One region of the Bacillus sp. DTU_2020_1000418_1_SI_GHA_SEK_038 genome, then DNA from elsewhere that is predicted to be linked to it. Evidence: riboswitches for the same ligand, from Rfam matches in the RefSeq annotation. Region 1 holds a riboswitch; the other holds the start of a gene.

Region 1 (8,343 bases):
TAAGTATCCTAATCGCAAGCCCGGTATCGCAAACATTTTCGTCATCGATCGAATGATAATCAAATTGGAATATTCATTTATGCAAGAAACGATCGACTCATATTCGGAAAGAAAATCATAAAAGGCTTCATCCACAATGAAGAGACAATCTTGTTTCTGACATTCATTCATAAGTGCAATCAGGTTAGATTTAGAATAGTATACACCTGTTGGATTACATGGATTACATATAAATAAAGCGTCTGTATTGGGCAATTTCTCCGCTAACTCTTCTACATTCAATTCCCATTTTTCGGGACTCAGCTGATGATAATCAATCGTACAGCTATTAATCCGGCATGCTTCTTCATATTCTGAAAAAGCTGGCTGAACAATCAGAACTCTTTTTCCAGCAAGCATCCTGCCAATAAGGGAAATCAGCTCCGCTCCCCCGTTGCCAATTAGTATTTGTCTTTCCGACAGCTTTTCTTTTTCGGCAAGTTTCTTCTTAAACCTATGTCCTTTAGGATCAGGATAATCAGCTATCACTGAAAAAAGCTCCGCCCACTTTTCTTTCAATATTGGTGGAGGACCAAGCGGATTTATATTTGCGCTAAAATCAATCATATGATGTGGCATAGCCATATTTAATGATGCGAATAAATACTGAGGATTAGAACCATGTACGGGCCAATTCAATGAGCATCCCTCCTATCCATAGCAAGATTAAAAAGATTGGTACGGTTCGAGTAACAATGTTGTTCGTCTTAAGAATATGGACTTTCTCTAAGCTATAAAGGGGGTCACCCATGGTTGCCCGATTCGAAACGTTCCCTTTGTAATAATTGATGCCGCCAAGCTGAATACCTAATAGCCCAGCAACTGCCGCCTCTCCCCAGCCAGAATTTGGGCTTGGGTGCTTTTTGGCATCACGGAAAACAATCTCCCTCACCTTTTTCATTTTAGTATGAGCAGGTCGGTTCCCAGCTAACATACAGACAGAAGTCAGCCTGCTCGGAATCCAGTTAACGACATCATCTAGGCGGGCAGAAGCCCAGCCAAAGTCTTCGTACTTCTCGTTGCGATAGCCAACCATCGAATCACAGGTGTTAATCGCCCGATAAACAAGAGCAAATGGAGCTCCTCCAATGAGCGCCCAGAAAAGCGGAGCCGTAATCCCATCGCTTGTATTTTCAGCAACGGTTTCAACCGTTGCCCTTACAATTTCAGGCTCGTTCAGCTTGTCAGTATCCCTTCCAACAATATAAGAAAGCTTATGTCTAGCCTCTACGATGTCTCCCTTTATCAAGGGCTCATAAACAGTCATTGCAGCCTCTTTTAGACTTTTTTGTGCAATCGCTGTTGAGATCAAAATCGCTTCTGCAAGTATGCCGGCAATCGGATGGATACCATACAAAATATAGACAAGAAGGAGAGTAATGCCTGCTACTGTCAGCAAAACCGTTAACAACATAGCTGCTCCTTTTAATCTTCTCGAGCTTCCTTTATTCCAGCTTTTGTCTAATTTATAAATGAAAGAACCCATCCATTTAACAGGATGCGGAAAGTGTGGCGGGTCACCTACGACTAAATCGATTAGTACGGCAATCGTCAGGGCAATCAGGTGATACAAAATCATTTCTTCACCCTTTTTCTGCTCTTTTGAATCGCTTCCCTTGTACATTCATAGACGCCTTTACCGATCATTTTTCCAAGCGGCGTGATGGTGCCGGCATATTCTAGCTTCTGGCCTCTTTGAGTAGATGCAATTAATATACTGTCTGTCGATGTTCCTGTCGCGATTGTGCCTGTAACAGGGTCCTTTACTTCTAGGTCTTGCAACGCTTTTACCTTTGCTTCCGTAGCAGTCATGATGCTCTGTATAATGGCTTCCTCTGTCATGTCTCCACTGACAAAAACCCATGTATTAATCGTACCCGGCTGTAATTGAAAAACATGTTCATTAGCTTTGGCCGCGTCAACGGCGTTTCCAACACCAGCTGTTACAATAACAAACGCTGCAAAACTTTCGTCTCGATAAAGCTGAAAGCTCACATCCTGAAGCATGACGGCTGTCATCATACCCACGGTTTCTCCTGACTCGAACCCATGAGCCTTTAGATACTCAACCATCTCTTTCCGATGATCAATGCAGTCATAATTTTTATCCACATGGCGATTTACAAATAGTTGATGCCAGCCTGTTCCGGAGCCAACAACTCCCGATGACATCGTTCGAAGAGGGATAGGCGACCGGAAAACAACATGCTCATCAGAAAGCTCTAGAAAACTTTCATCTAAGCATAAACGTTCCTGATCCCTTGCTAAGTCTTCAGGGAGCAGCACCATTTGTGGGGCAGGCACCTTTGGATGGGGATGCTTTTCAATCTTCGTCTTGTAGACACCTCGTATTCGGTCTTCCCGCAACACTTCATTTGGTGTGTCGTTTATATTAATTTCACCCTTCTCTAACAGCAAAAGCCGGTCACAATATAAACCCGCAAGATTCAAATCATGAAAAATAGAGACGACGGTTAGACCGCGATTTTTTGTCCAGCTTTTTAACAAATCGAGCAAGTCTTTTTGAAAGGAAAGATCAAGATGATTCGTCGGTTCATCCAGCAGCAAAATTTCGGGCTCCTGTGCCAGTGCCTGTGCTAAGAAAACCCTTTGTCTTTCTCCGCCTGAAAGCTCATGAAGATAATGGCTTTCAAAAAGCTCAACGCCTGTCTGCTCCATTGCCTGCTTTACTATCCGTTCATCCTCCTGTGACCATGAATGAAACCATCCTTTTTGATGGGCATACCTGCCTAATGAAACCGTTTCCCTTACAGTATAAGAAAAGCTTTGATTGGAATGCTGGGACAGAACAGCAATGATTTTCGCCAATTCTTTAGTGGAGTAATCACTTAATGATTTTCCTTTTAATAAGACCTCCCCGCTGCTAAAAGGCAAAATGCCGCTAAGCATTTTGAGCAACGTCGTTTTCCCGCTTCCATTCGGACCCAATATCCCGAATAGCTCTCCCTTTTCCAGTTCAAAGGATACATTCTTGATGACAGACTCTCCTGTATATCCTCCTGTTATCTGTTGGACGCTAAGCATAATTTATCCTCTTCTTTCCGTTCTTCGTTTCATCAAAATGATTGCAAATACAGGTGCCCCTATAAGCGCTGTAATAACCCCAATGGGAAGCTCGGTTGGAGAGATAATGGTTCTTGCTACAAGATCGGCAAGTATAAGGAAGCCGCCGCCTGTTAATATGGATAAAGGCAATAAGTGCTTATGATCCGGTCCCCACAGCAGCCTAGTCAAATGAGGAATAACGAGCCCTACAAAACCGATCGTACCCGAAACCGCCACAGCCGCTCCTGTAAGCATTGAGCCTGCAATAAGAATCATCAGCTTTCTTCTCTGCACATTCACGCCTATATGCTGGGCTCTTTCTTCCCCAAAGGACATGGCATTTAGTTCATTGCTATTTATTATCAGTATAACTGACCCAATGATGAAAAATGGAATGATAATTTTGATATAAGCCCATCCGCGCATCGATACACTGCCGAGCAGCCAGCCAATTATTTGTCTTAATTCCTCACCTGTTAGAGCAATCATCAGTGAAATAAATGCTCCTAAAAAGGAACTGAAAATAATACCTGTTAAAATAATCGTCTCTACCTTCATCGACCGTTCCACATGACGGGCAAACAGCAGGACGAGAAAAATGGTAGCAAATGAAAAAAGGATGCTTAACAATGGAAGCGTAAAAAGGCCCACAAACGGAATGGAAAGTCCGAAGAATAGTGTAATAACAGCTCCCACTGAGGCACCTGAAGAAACACCTAGCGTATACGGGTCTGCGAGAGGATTTCTTAATAAACCTTGGAAGGCGGCTCCCGCAATTGCGAGAGATGCGCCAACCAAGCCTGCCAGAATAACTCTAGGAAGACGGATATTCATGACAATATTTGAAAACATGGAATCAATTTGTTCATTTGGTGTCATGCGGAAAATTTCTGCACCAATAATTTTAATAATATCTATAGCTGGAACCGAAACCGTTCCAATGGAAATGCCTAACAGCATAGCAGTTACTAAAAATGCCGATGCTAGAATATAAGCAAAAACCTTATTATTTAAATGTTTCCGGGTAAATTGCTTTTGCAAGTAGCTCTACTCCTTCAACAAGCCTTGGGCCTGAACGCGTAACTGTATCAGAATCTACGTCTACCACCTGATTATTTTTAACGGCATTAATATCCTGCCAGCCATCACGGGCTAGTACATTGCCAACAGGGTCTTCTGTATAATATCCGTGAGTTGTAATGATTACATCCGGATTTCTTTCAATTACCGCCTCTGGATCCATTTTTGGCCAATTTTCTTCGGTTACTACGTTATCTGCATGAATCATTTGAAGCATTTCGTCCATAAACGTGTTGGCTCCAACAGCATAAATTTCTGGAGCTGGGGAAACTTCAACAAACACTTTCTTGCGCTCTTCGTCCTTAATGGCTTTAGCTTTTTCTTTAATTTCTTCAAGCTTTGCTTTCATGCTTTCAACAAGAGCCTCTGCTTCTACCTTCTTCCCAGTAGCAGTTCCTATCATGTTAATAGAATTAAAGACTTCATCAAAATTCGCTGCATCATTAACAATAAGGACATTAATTCCTGCATCTCTTAGCTGCTGAAGACCAGCTTCTGCACTTTGAGCGCTAGAAGCGTGTGCCAATACGAGGTTCGGGCTTAAGGAAATAATCTTCTCAACATTAAATTCCATGCCGCCAATTTTCTCTTTTTCAGAAGCTTCAGCTGGATAGTTATCGTAATCAGACACACCAACGACTTCCTCACCTAAACCTAATCCAAACGCAATTTCTGTATTACTTGGAATCAGAGAAACAATTTTCTCAGGCTTTGATTCTATGACAACCTCATTATCGAGGGCATCCTTTATTGTGACTGGAAAATCAGCTTTTTCCTCTTGTGCTGGTTGTGTTTCCTTCTCTGCATTATTTTCCTTTGGTTCTTCTGCACTTCCCCCACATCCGGCCAAAACGCCAACAGCAAGAAGCAGTGCGAATAATAATGAATATAGCTTTTTCATTCTAAATTCCTCCAATTTTGAAATTCCTAACTCCTTTAAAATAAAAAAAACATCCCCACATTTAATATGGAGATGTTTGAATAGGTATATCAGAAAATAAGACTTGTACCTGTCAAACACCTCCTATCCTCGTAGGCTTGTGGTGCGTAAGAATTAGGCAGGTCTCCTGGCTCATGGTCATTGCTTTTCTGCGCCTTCCCATACATACATGTACAGTGGCTAATTGCAGTAAGCTCCCAATTACAGTGGCGGGACCGCGTTGGAATTACACCAACTTCCCTTTTAAGTCTTATTAAGAAAAGCGCAAGCGCCTTGTCGGGGCTAGGCGCTGGAGCTAGACAGTTCTCAAACTCGAGAAAACCTATGCTCTCTTATCTTTTAAAAAGACACCCATTCTTTAAATATGTATGAAATTTTTCCGCACTTTCGATTATACACTATATTTTTGAAAAAGGAGAAAGGTTATTTATTTTCCCTTAATAAATTCAAGTTTTTTCGTAATTCATAAACCTTTATGGTGACCGTTTCTCTTGGGATTAAATCAAAGTGAGATCCATGAATCTTACACTTTCCCTCCAGCAAAAAACCAATAACAGATATACATCCGTTATTGGCCATACATTTTCCATTCCCTTAGCTTTTTATCAAAGACAAGTTTTGCAGAACATGGGGTTTTCGCAATATATTCGTATTCCTCATACATTTCATCCATATCGGTTAAATCCCCTATGGGCCAAATGGGAATTTCAATTTTTGTCCGACTTTGATCAATATCCTTAATAGACAGTACGACCCCTTCTCTCATAAGGGGTTTCAATGTACGAAGTATATCATTTGATATCGGCGGATAGGTTTTCTTTTTCTTCAAGCCTAGCAGTGATTTCTCTACCTTTGTATTTGCCATCTTTTCAGGAATGACATCCCCGAGCATATGGAAAAAATCATCGAAATCCCGATAATATGTTTTATTAAACCAGCCGTCATCATGAGCTAAATATACAAATCGGTTACTTAAATTATTATAAAATGGCGGTTTTAGATGCTCCTTTAAATGTCCAATGTATAATAGCTCCGCGATAGCCTGACCAGAAAGCTCATTTAAATCCTCTTCCTCTTCAAAATCAATCCAGCAGAAATCACCATACCCATATACGTCTTTATCCATCAGCTTTCTCAGCTTGTCTTTTGATATATATTCATGTAAGGTGTGCATATTAAAGTCCGCATCATCATAGCGGTGCTTTAATAATAGGAGATTGTTGATTGATTCGAACAAAGCTTGTGCGAACTCAGCAAATTCAATTCCGTACGTCACAACATATTGCTCACGTTCATTCAAATGAATATAGATGATGTCTCGAATATTATGGTTCCTTTTTTTCAATGGTGAAACCTCCGTACTTATAATAAATATATGCTTTCATTTTTAGAATAAATAAAGACATTTAATAACAAAATCATCTTATCAATAAAAATCAATTTAAAGTATCACTAGTTTTATTTTCCACATAAAAGTTTCAATTATATTTATCATAACTGCATTTCTTTCAATAGCAACTTTTTTTATAATATTCATGATATGTTATTCATTATGCCATGTGCCATATAGATAAAACCTCATTCCCGCGAAAGGAGTGTGAGACGAATGATTCAGAATATGACAGAAAATCAGATCACTCTTCACATTATTAAAACATTAAAGGAAAATAAGAAAAAAGAGTTTGAAACCATTCTTGATGAATTGCAGCCTTATGATATTGCCCAAATTTACGAAGACCTCCCAGAAAAGCATAAGACTCGTTTTTTGCTTTATATGAATGTTGACCGGCTTGCTGACTTAATACAAGAGCTAAGTAAAGAAGATCAGCTAGCGGTTTTAAATAAATTGGGCATCGAGAAAACAGGAAAAGTTCTCGATTTAATGGACAATGATGACTTAGCCCTCCTCTTGGATGATTTATCTCCTGAGAAAATCGCTTCGCTTCTTTCTGGAATGAAGAAAAGCGAATCCCAAATCGTTCAGGACATTATGAATTATCCGCCTGAGACAGCTGGGCGGTTAATGACAAACCGCTTCGTTTGGATTCGGGATTACTATACTGTTATGGATGCGGTTGGAAAGCTGAAATCTTTTGCCGAATTTGCGGAAACCATCAATTATTTATATGTCATAGATCAGGAACGGAAACTTGTCGGCGTTGTATCATACCGTGACCTCCTGATTGCTGAGCCTTCCGAGGTCATTAAGAATATTATGTACGAACGGGTTATTTCGGTATCCGTGACAACCGACCAGGAAGAAGTTGCGAGACTCGTTGAAAGATATGACTTTCTAGCGATTCCTGTCGTCAGTGAAGAAAATGTATTGATGGGAATTGCTACTGTTGACGATATTATTGACGTTGTTATTCAAGAAGCAAATGAAGATTTTGAAAAACTTTCTGCTTCGGGGAAATCAATTGATTTTGAAACAAAGGCTTTCGTTGCAGCCTATCGAAGACTGCCGTGGCTGATTTTACTCTTATTTATCGGAATTTTATCAGGGAGTATTATTAGCGGCTATGAAGATACTCTTCAGAAAGTCGTAGCACTCGCCTTCTTCATGCCTATGATCTCTGGAATGACCGGAAATACCGGCACCCAATCCCTTGCTGTCGTTGTCAGAGGGCTTGTCTCCAATGATATAGACAAAAAAGTTGTATTTAACCTCATTATGAGAGAATTTGGGGTAAGCTTGATTATTGGCTTAATTTGCGGAATTTTAATATTTCTTATTGCTTATTTCTGGCAAGATAATGCCATTTTAGGAGTCGTTGTCGGCGTTTCATTATTCCTTACGCTAATTATTGGGACACTTGCAGGAACGATCATACCTTTAATTTTGTACCGGTTCAAAATCGACCCTGCTGTTGCCTCAGGACCGTTAATTACAACATTAAATGATATTTTCTCCCTTGTAACATACTTTGGGATTGCGACAATGTTTATTAATCATCTTATGTAAAAGCATGGATCTTCCGTGCTTTTATTTTTTTGGAAACCCCTAGGCTCTTTTTTTCGTCATATAAGTATGCAGGAGGAAATACATTGAAAGGGATTTTTTTCTTTGTTACGATGAAATGGAAAGAATGAAAAGAAATAGGTGCATGCTTGATGAATAAACCAATAAAGGTATCGGAACGATTCGATTGGACATTGTGTCTCCTTTTATTTATATTTTTTTTAATAAGTTGTATGGCTATATATAGCGGGCAAGC
Region 2 (8,343 bases), 2.2 Mb from region 1:
ACTTATTCCGGGTAGTCGCTGATATACCCGGAAAGTCGCTGAAATATCAAAAAAGTCACCGATATAATCGGAAAATAGGCTGATATATTAACTATGGCAAGCTTCGCAATCTTCAATTTCAGTTTGTGAAGTACTGCGTACATAATAGGTCGTTTTTAAACCGTGCTTCCAGGCTTCTAAATGAAGCTGCAATAAATCTCTTGCTTTTATATCATGGCGAACATAAAGATTGAAGCTAATTGACTGATCAATATGCCGTTGTCGTGCTGCATTCTGCTTGATGCTCCATAATTGGTCTAACTCATGCCTTACACGGCGATAATAGTTGTATGTGTTATGATCTAAATCAGGTGCAGTAACTTTGAATTTGAAGTTTTTCTTTTCTTCTGCATATTCGATCGCATATAGTGGATCGATGCCATCGGTTGATCCTCCAATTTTTGCCGTTGAAGAGTTTGGAGCAACAGCCATCATCCAGCCATTTCTGACTCCGTTAATTTGGATATCTTTTTGTAAATACTTCCATCGTTCAGATGAATAATCTTTTCGTTTAAAATATTCTCCTGATTGCCACTCAGAGTCTTTGAATAATTTGTATGCACCTTTTTCTTTTGCAAGCTCCATTGAGGCATTTATTGCAAGATAAGCGATATCCTCATATAAATTATCTGCGTACTCAACCGCTTCGATAGATTCCCAATGAATTCCCTTAATAGCCAAGAGATGATGCCAGCCAAATGTTCCTAATCCAACTGCTCTATATTTCTGGTTCGTCCATTTTGCTTGTCCAACGGAGATTTGATTAATGTCGATTGTATTATCAAGCATTCTCATTTGGATTCGAATTAGGCGTTCCAATACATCTGCCTTCACCGCATTTGGCAAATGAATAGAAGATAAATTACATACAACAAAATCTCCAGGCTTCCGAACAATAATAATATTTCCATCCTCATCTTGATATTCATTCTGAATAACAGTCGCTGACATGTTCTGCATAATTTCTGTGCATAAATTGCTGCAATAAATAGAAGTTCTTCCATTTCCTTTTACATGTTTATTTGGATTTTGGCGGTTAACCTCATCTCGATAAAACATATAAGGTGTACCAGCTTCCAATTGTGAAACCATCATTCTTGCCATAATATCCATTGCGCGGTATGTTTTTCTAGGAAGAAGGGGATGGTTAACTGCTTCTTCGTATTTTCTCGTAAAGTGTTTTTCCTCGACCTCATCATAATAATCCTCAAGTCCCAATGGGTTTCCATTCTCATCCTTCCATCCCATAACCTGTTTAACTTGATGCGGACAAAAGGTGTGCCACTCGCCAATGCTTTTACCAGTTTCATCAACTTCTTCAAGTTTCTTCATGAATAGGTCTGGAATCGCTACTCCTGTAAATATGTCATGGGCTTTCCGGCGCTCATCCCCATTATTTGTCTTTAAATCTAAAAACCCATTCATAATATCCTTGTGAAAAACATCTAAATAAATGGCTATGGCTCCTTGTCTTTGCCCTAACTGATCGACACTGACAGCCGTATCATTAACAAGTCTAATCCAGGGAATAACACCAGAAGAATTGCCCTTAAATCTCTTTATATCTGACCCTAAAGCCCGAACCTTCCCATAGTAAATGCCTATTCCACCGCCATCCTTGCTTAATCTGGCAATATCCCAATTATTTAAATAGATGCTGTCTAAGGAATCATCTACCGTATCGATAAAACAAGAAGAAAGCTGTCCATAGCTTTTTCCGGCATTAGAAAGTGTTGGGGTTGCAACAGTCATATATAGATTGCTTAATGCCCAATAAGCTTCTTTGACAAATGATAATCGTTTTGACTTATCTTCATTTTTCATTAATGTCATCGCGATGATCATGAATCGTTCCTGTGGCAGCTCAAATATTTTTTTCTCATAATCCTTGGCAAGGTAACGATCAGCAAGAAGAAAAAGGCCAACATAGTTAAATAAATAATCTTTCTCAGGATCTATATACTTTTCAATTTCCTTGATTTCCTCTTTTGAATAGTAAGCTAGTAGATCTTCCGAATAGATCCCAATAGTCGTGAGTTCTTTTACAAGATGATAAAAGTCACCATATTTTAGACTTTCGTTATAGTCTCTATTTTTTGCAGCCTTTACATACAATTCATTTAAATATAAATGAGCTGCTAGAAAGGTCCAGTTAGGCTGTTCCATAGATATATTATTCAGTGAATAAAGAAGTGCATGCTGATTTAAAGATGACTCGGTTCTTTGCAGTTCTTTCAACTGATGTTTTAGTGGTTCCACGTTTATCTTATAAGTGTTTGAAGCTCTGTCTAACTCCGCTAATACTGAATCTAATTCCGTTACAATAGATGTATTCATTATCAAGTCCCCTTTACTTTTTTAAAAATACAAAAAACCCATCTCTCAAGACGAGGATGGGTAAGTAAAACGCTGATATGATAATAGAATATAAAAAAAATAGTCTATCAAAATACCCTCGTTTTACCTTCCCAACTCCCGAAGAAGATAACACGTTATAAATATGGCAGGTCTCCTGACTTGTGCTTTAGCCTACTTTAAGTCCTTCCCATCTTAAAAAAAGACAGTGGTTTCTACTTATTTCGATAGCACTTACAGTTGCGGGAACAGTTCTGGATTTTCACCAGATTCCCTATTAAGTCCATAAAGGGACACCATATTTATTGGTTTATCACTGTATATTGTGTTATTGAACAAAAATAAACACTATATATATGTAACTTTTTCGATTATAAGTCAAATGCGTTATTTTGACAACCTTTTTAAAATAGAGGGAATATTTAATATTTTTCTTTTTGATAAATTCTTTATTTTGGTGCCACCATTCAAGAAGCGCACAAAATTAATATTAGCATTTTCTTAATAAATATTTTCTAGTCAGAAATAGAAGAAGGGACAAATATCTACTCACCATATTTGGAATAGGATAGGGTGTGTGCACTATTTAATAATGGAGGATAAGAAATGAATTATGATATTCGAAAAACGTTAGCCTGGCATGAAACCCTTGAAATTCATGAGTTAGTCGGTTTTCAATCAATTGGATTAATGAAATTGAAAATGGCATTTAAAAAAGCAAGTGACAATGAACTTAAAGTTATTTATCGGAAATCCATAAAAGATATGGAAAAAAACCTAAATGAACTAATCCGATATTACCCCTCAGCCCCGATTCCACCAGGAAGAAATGAACCAGTAGGGGACGATATTGCTTTTTATGCCGGTGACCTTTTGGTGCTGCTAAAAACGGCCGTCCGTAATTATGCAGTTGCCATAACAGAAACAGCTACCCCTGAGTTAAGAAAAGTTTTAGTAAACCAAATGATCAGAGTGATTAATGGCCATGAAAGTATTTACCTTTATATGTATCGGAAGGGTTACTATCCTTCATATGATTTCGGGCAGCTTTTGCAAAATGATCTTAATAATGCACAAAAAGCGTTGAATATGAAGTATGAATGAAAATAAATATGTTATGTAAATTGAACAGTAAGAAGGACTTTTCCAACTTTGAGAAAAGTCCTTTTTGTATGTATTAACCTTTAATTCCATGCAGCCATTCCTGGTAACAATCAGGACAAAGAATTTCATCTTTGTCCTTATCCGATACTTGAAAAGTGACGTGATGTATTTCTTTTTCCCCGGTTTCAATCCTGCAATAAAAACAATGATTATCCATTTTAATCCCTCCTTGGATCTTATTTTTAAACGTTTCGTGATGAATTATTCTTTATGGTTAGACCGCTTCAAGATACATATTTAAGGACAAAGCACAAATAATAATTTGGAGTTTAAGGGAGGGATTTACATGGAGATACCTGCTCGTGCTGGTGACAAAGGGGATAAAAGCGAAGAAGGAAAAAAATTAGCTTGGTGGCAGCTGTCTTTAATCGGTGTTGGCTGCATTATTGGAACAGGGTATTTTGTTGGATCAGGAATTGGTGTTAGAATGACAGGTCCCGCTATTTTAATAGCCTTTATTCTAGCTGCGATCGGCACTTACACCGTTTTTGACGCCTTAGGAAAAATGTCCGCAAAAGACCCGCAAAAAGGGGCATTTCGTTCGTACGCGAAAAAAGCATATGGACGTTGGGCAGGATTTAGCAGCGGCTGGGTCTATTGGTTTTCTGAAATGCTGATAACCGGAAGCCAGTTGACTGCACTATCATTACTGACACGCTTCTGGTTCCCAGATGTGCCGCTTTGGGTTTTTTCCTCTATTTACGCAGTATTAGGGGTTATCGTCATTGTCATAGGAACAAAGGGTTTTGAGAAAGCCCAAAATGTTTTTGCCGTTATTAAAATTGCTGCTATTTTTATGTTTATTATTCTGGCAGCAACTGTCTTATTTGGGTTGTTTGGAGGAGACATTAAAGACTTTAAAATTCCTGCTAATAGAGAGGAAATCTTGCCTAGAGGATTTTATGGCTTATGGTCTGCACTAATCTTTGGATTTTATGCTTTCGGCGGGATAGAAATTATGGGGATATTAGCCACTAGATTAAAAAATAAAGAAGATGTTCGTAAATCAGGTTCTGTTATGCTAATCATCTTAACGACTATTTACTTAATCTCTTTAGCTTTAGCGACAGGATTGGCAGCGATAGATAAATTTAGTAAAAATGAAAGTCCCTTTGTTATTGCTCTTGATAAATATGATATCACCTTTTTTCCGCATGTATTTACAGGAGGCATTATTATTGCGGGCTTTTCTACCATGGCAGCTTCTCTATTTGCGGTAACCAGTATGATTGTCACTTTAGCAGAAGATGGAGATGCCCCGAAAATATTCTCTAAGAAGGGGAAGCTAAAAGTTCCTCCCCTGGCACTTGCCTTAACAATTGGTGGACTAGTAACGTCTGTTGTCATGGCATTAGTCATGCCTGATAGTGTGTATGAATATATTACGACAGCAGCTGGGTTAATGCTGTTATATAATTGGTTTTTTATTCTTATCTCTTTTCCGAGACTAATCAAAGCTACTAAATTCGATCATGTGAAACGCTTTATAGGGATGGGCTTAATTTTGCTCGCAATAAGCGGAACCCTATTCGAAAAGTCAAGCCGCCCAGGATTTTTCGTGAGTATTCTTTTTGTTGGTTTAGTGATAAGTGTGCTATTAATTATGAACTTAATAAAGAAACGAAAGGGTAGTAAAGGAGGGTATAACCCACAAGAAGCATAAAATTTTTAAGAAACATGGGTTGATCGTCTAATGGAAATTAGAGGACAACCCCAGAAATCAACCTATGGTCATCTTTTTATTGGAAAAATAATAAAAGAACCGCTTCATACCCAAAATAAATTCCGAACCCAATTAATGAAATACCTGAAAAAATAGAGATACCTGCAAGAATTTTTCCAGACAAAAATCTTCTAAAGCTGCTCGCAATTCCCGCCATCGTCACATCCCAAATTAATAAACCAACAATAATGGCAGAACTATATGTTAACAAATGAAGCTGATCATATTGCGTAGCTGTCTTTGCCAAGACAGATCCGAAAATGCCAAGCCAGAATAAAATAGTTAAAGGATTAGAAATGGAGATGAAAAAACCGTAAAGGAATGACTTGATTGCTGATTCACTTTTGTTACGAGTTGTTAACTCAATTTTTCCGGCACTTTGAATACTTTCAAATCCTGTATAAATGAGAACAAAGAATCCAAAGGACCACAAAAAGGTTTTGACAATGGGTATTTCAAGAAACTGAACTACACCCCAAAAAACAGCTATCATGTATAGGATATCTGCAATCATCGCTCCAAAGCCTACTAGCCAAGCATGGAGGAAGCCATTTTTAATTCCCTTATCTAATTGTGCTGCATTCACTGGTCCAATCGGTGCAGCCAAGGTAAGCCCGAGAAAGACATAACCCAAAAAGATTCCCATAATTATTCTCCTTGCTATGTATTATTCAACTTATAGGTTTGTACACATTCTATTCGCTCGTTAGGGGTTGTACGACAAATTTTCGTAAAGAATAAATAATCCAATTAGGAAAATAATAAAATAAATCTTCTTAAATACTCATACTGGAGGATATGAAACATGTCGGTCATCGTTTACCAAACCTTTGAAATAAAACAAGATAAATTTAAAGATGGATTAGATAATTTACTTGAAATTAAGAAATACAGAAATGAAAATTATAATCATAAAGTAGAAATCCTAACACCAATCACGGGCAAGGACCATACATACGCTGTCATTTCAACTTACGAAGGGCTCGCGGAAATGGAGCTGCAGAATAAAAAGATGTTCGATGATGATGAGTATTTAAAATTGATTGGTCAATTTTTTTTGGAGGATATTATTCAAGGCAGCATGAATACACAATTTTATAGAGTCATGAATGAAAAGCCGGAAATGAAAGATAAAGATAAGGAAAAAGGCAAATAGAAACTTTAATTCACAAATCCCAAAGCTGTATAGGATAAGCCCCATATAAGCAAAATAGACTAAAAAGGAGATGATGTTGTGAAACATGTAAAAGCATTTGTGTTAAAGTTTATTTCATGTTTAGTCCTGCTATATATTATACTTGGCTTATTTTACGGCATGTCCTTTGGAATGGTTTTTTTAACTTCCCTAACATTAGCAGCAACTTCCTATATTCTTGGCGACTTTCTAGTGCTGCCTAGGACTAATAATTTCATAGCGACAATAACCGATTATGTTCTTGCATTTTTCGTGATTTGGTCATTAAGTATAAGTTTGACGCTAAGAGAAAATATTGTGACGATGTCTCTCGTTGCTGCCGCTGGAGTCGCCCTTTTTGAAATCATATTTCATAGATATATGGCAAATCAGATTATCACCAATATGAAAACCAGCCCTATACGTCCGAGACAGCTGCAATTCCAAACAGAAGCTTCAGAAGAGCTTACTCCTTCTGAAACAGATTTAAAGATAGATGAAGATAAAAGTAATCGTGGTGAAAAATGATCCATTTTAAAGAACGTCTGCTTAGTCGAGCAGGCGTTTTTTTAATGTTCTTTCGGGAGAATACTGTCAATTACTTTGGCATATAGAGAAAGGAGAAATACAGTTAAGGGGGAGAACAAATGGCCATTTTGGTAACTGGCGGGGCAGGATATATTGGCTCACATCTTGTGGCATATTTAATTGAGAAGGGTATGAAAGTAATTGTCATCGATAATCTGCAAACTGGCCACCGAGAGGCCATTCATCCAAAGGCGATTTTTTACAAGAGTGATATTCGTTCTTCAGAAAGTGTAATGAATATTTTTATGAAGGAAAAAATAGAGGCAGTTTTTCATTTTGCGGCCGCTTCACTTGTCGGAGAATCAACGAATGACCCTTTAAAGTATTACGATGTAAACGTAAGCGGAACACGGATTCTGCTTGAAGTGATGAGCAGGTACGGTGTTAAATACCTAGTATTCTCATCTTCTGCCGCCGTTTATGGGGATTCGCATGTACAGCCAATTAAAGAAAACTTTCCACTTAAGCCCACTAATCCATATGGTGAGACAAAGCTTGCAATGGAGAGGATGATTAAATGGTGGGGAGATGCCTTTGATGCAAGCTATGTCTCGCTTAGATATTTCAATGCCGCGAGTGCCAAGGAGACAGGTGAATTAGGAGAGGATCATCTACCAGAAACCCATTTAATTCCGATTATTCTGCAGGCAGCACTAGGAATAAGAGAATATGTAACGGTTTATGGAGACAATTATCCGACAAAGGACGGAACTTGTATCCGTGACTTTATTCATGTAGAGGATTTAGCAGAAGCTCATTTAATGGCACTCCGTTACTTACAAAACGGAGGGAAAAGTGATGTATTGAATCTTGGCAATACTTCGGGATATTCGGTAAAGGAAGTAATAAGCACTTCTATAGAGGAAACGGGGAAGAATATAAAGGTGATAGTAGGCGAAAGAAGGAGTGGCGATCCCGCAGAATTAATTGCATGTTCAGATAAAGCTTTTAAAATATTAGGCTGGAAACCAAGTAAATCTTCTATTCGTAAAATAATACAGGATGCTTGGAGATGGCACAAAAAGCATCCAGAGGGCTACAAAAGTAAATCTGCTTTTCATAAATGAATTTGTTTTAGGTACAGATATAGTTTTTCTCTTAATTCAGGTCTCTTTAATGCAAAATCAATGGACGCTTCCAGAAAGCCGAATTTATCACCAATATCATACCGTTTTCCTTTGATAATATATGAAAAAATAGACTCGTGCTCTAGCAGTAAATGCAAAGCATCCGTTAGCTGGATTTCATCATTTTTATCTGGCTGTACATGGTCAAGAATTTCAAAAATTTGTGGGGTTAG

Evidence for each region. A riboswitch is a leader RNA that binds a small molecule or an ion and turns the genes downstream of it on or off. The one in region 1 is predicted to bind cobalamin.
Region 2: another riboswitch for cobalamin. It lies ahead of RRV45_RS12950 (ribonucleoside-diphosphate reductase subunit alpha); the one in region 1 lies ahead of RRV45_RS02415 (ABC transporter substrate-binding protein).

The regions. Positions count from the first base shown of each region.
Region 1 is NZ_CP135435.1:456,678-465,020, reverse strand. Features, by position in the region: gene cobD (threonine-phosphate decarboxylase CobD) at 1-678, opposite strand, end outside; gene cbiB (adenosylcobinamide-phosphate synthase CbiB) at 653-1,618, opposite strand; gene RRV45_RS02425 (adenosylcobinamide amidohydrolase) at 1,615-3,084, opposite strand; gene RRV45_RS02420 (FecCD family ABC transporter permease) at 3,088-4,146, opposite strand; gene RRV45_RS02415 (ABC transporter substrate-binding protein) at 4,112-5,086, opposite strand; cobalamin riboswitch at 5,225-5,416, opposite strand; gene RRV45_RS02410 (hypothetical protein) at 5,694-6,470, opposite strand; gene mgtE (magnesium transporter) at 6,732-8,090, shown strand; gene RRV45_RS02400 (FtsW/RodA/SpoVE family cell cycle protein) at 8,240-8,343, shown strand, end outside.
Region 2 is NZ_CP135435.1:2,625,698-2,634,040, reverse strand. Features, by position in the region: gene RRV45_RS12950 (ribonucleoside-diphosphate reductase subunit alpha) at 88-2,376, opposite strand; cobalamin riboswitch at 2,524-2,710, opposite strand; gene RRV45_RS12945 (spore coat protein) at 3,001-3,498, shown strand; gene RRV45_RS12940 (hypothetical protein) at 3,572-3,715, opposite strand; gene RRV45_RS12935 (amino acid permease) at 3,845-5,221, shown strand; gene RRV45_RS12930 (LysE family transporter) at 5,298-5,927, opposite strand; gene RRV45_RS12925 (hypothetical protein) at 6,087-6,437, shown strand; gene RRV45_RS12920 (YndM family protein) at 6,516-6,983, shown strand; gene galE (UDP-glucose 4-epimerase GalE) at 7,103-8,110, shown strand; gene galU (UTP--glucose-1-phosphate uridylyltransferase GalU) at 8,101-8,343, opposite strand, start outside.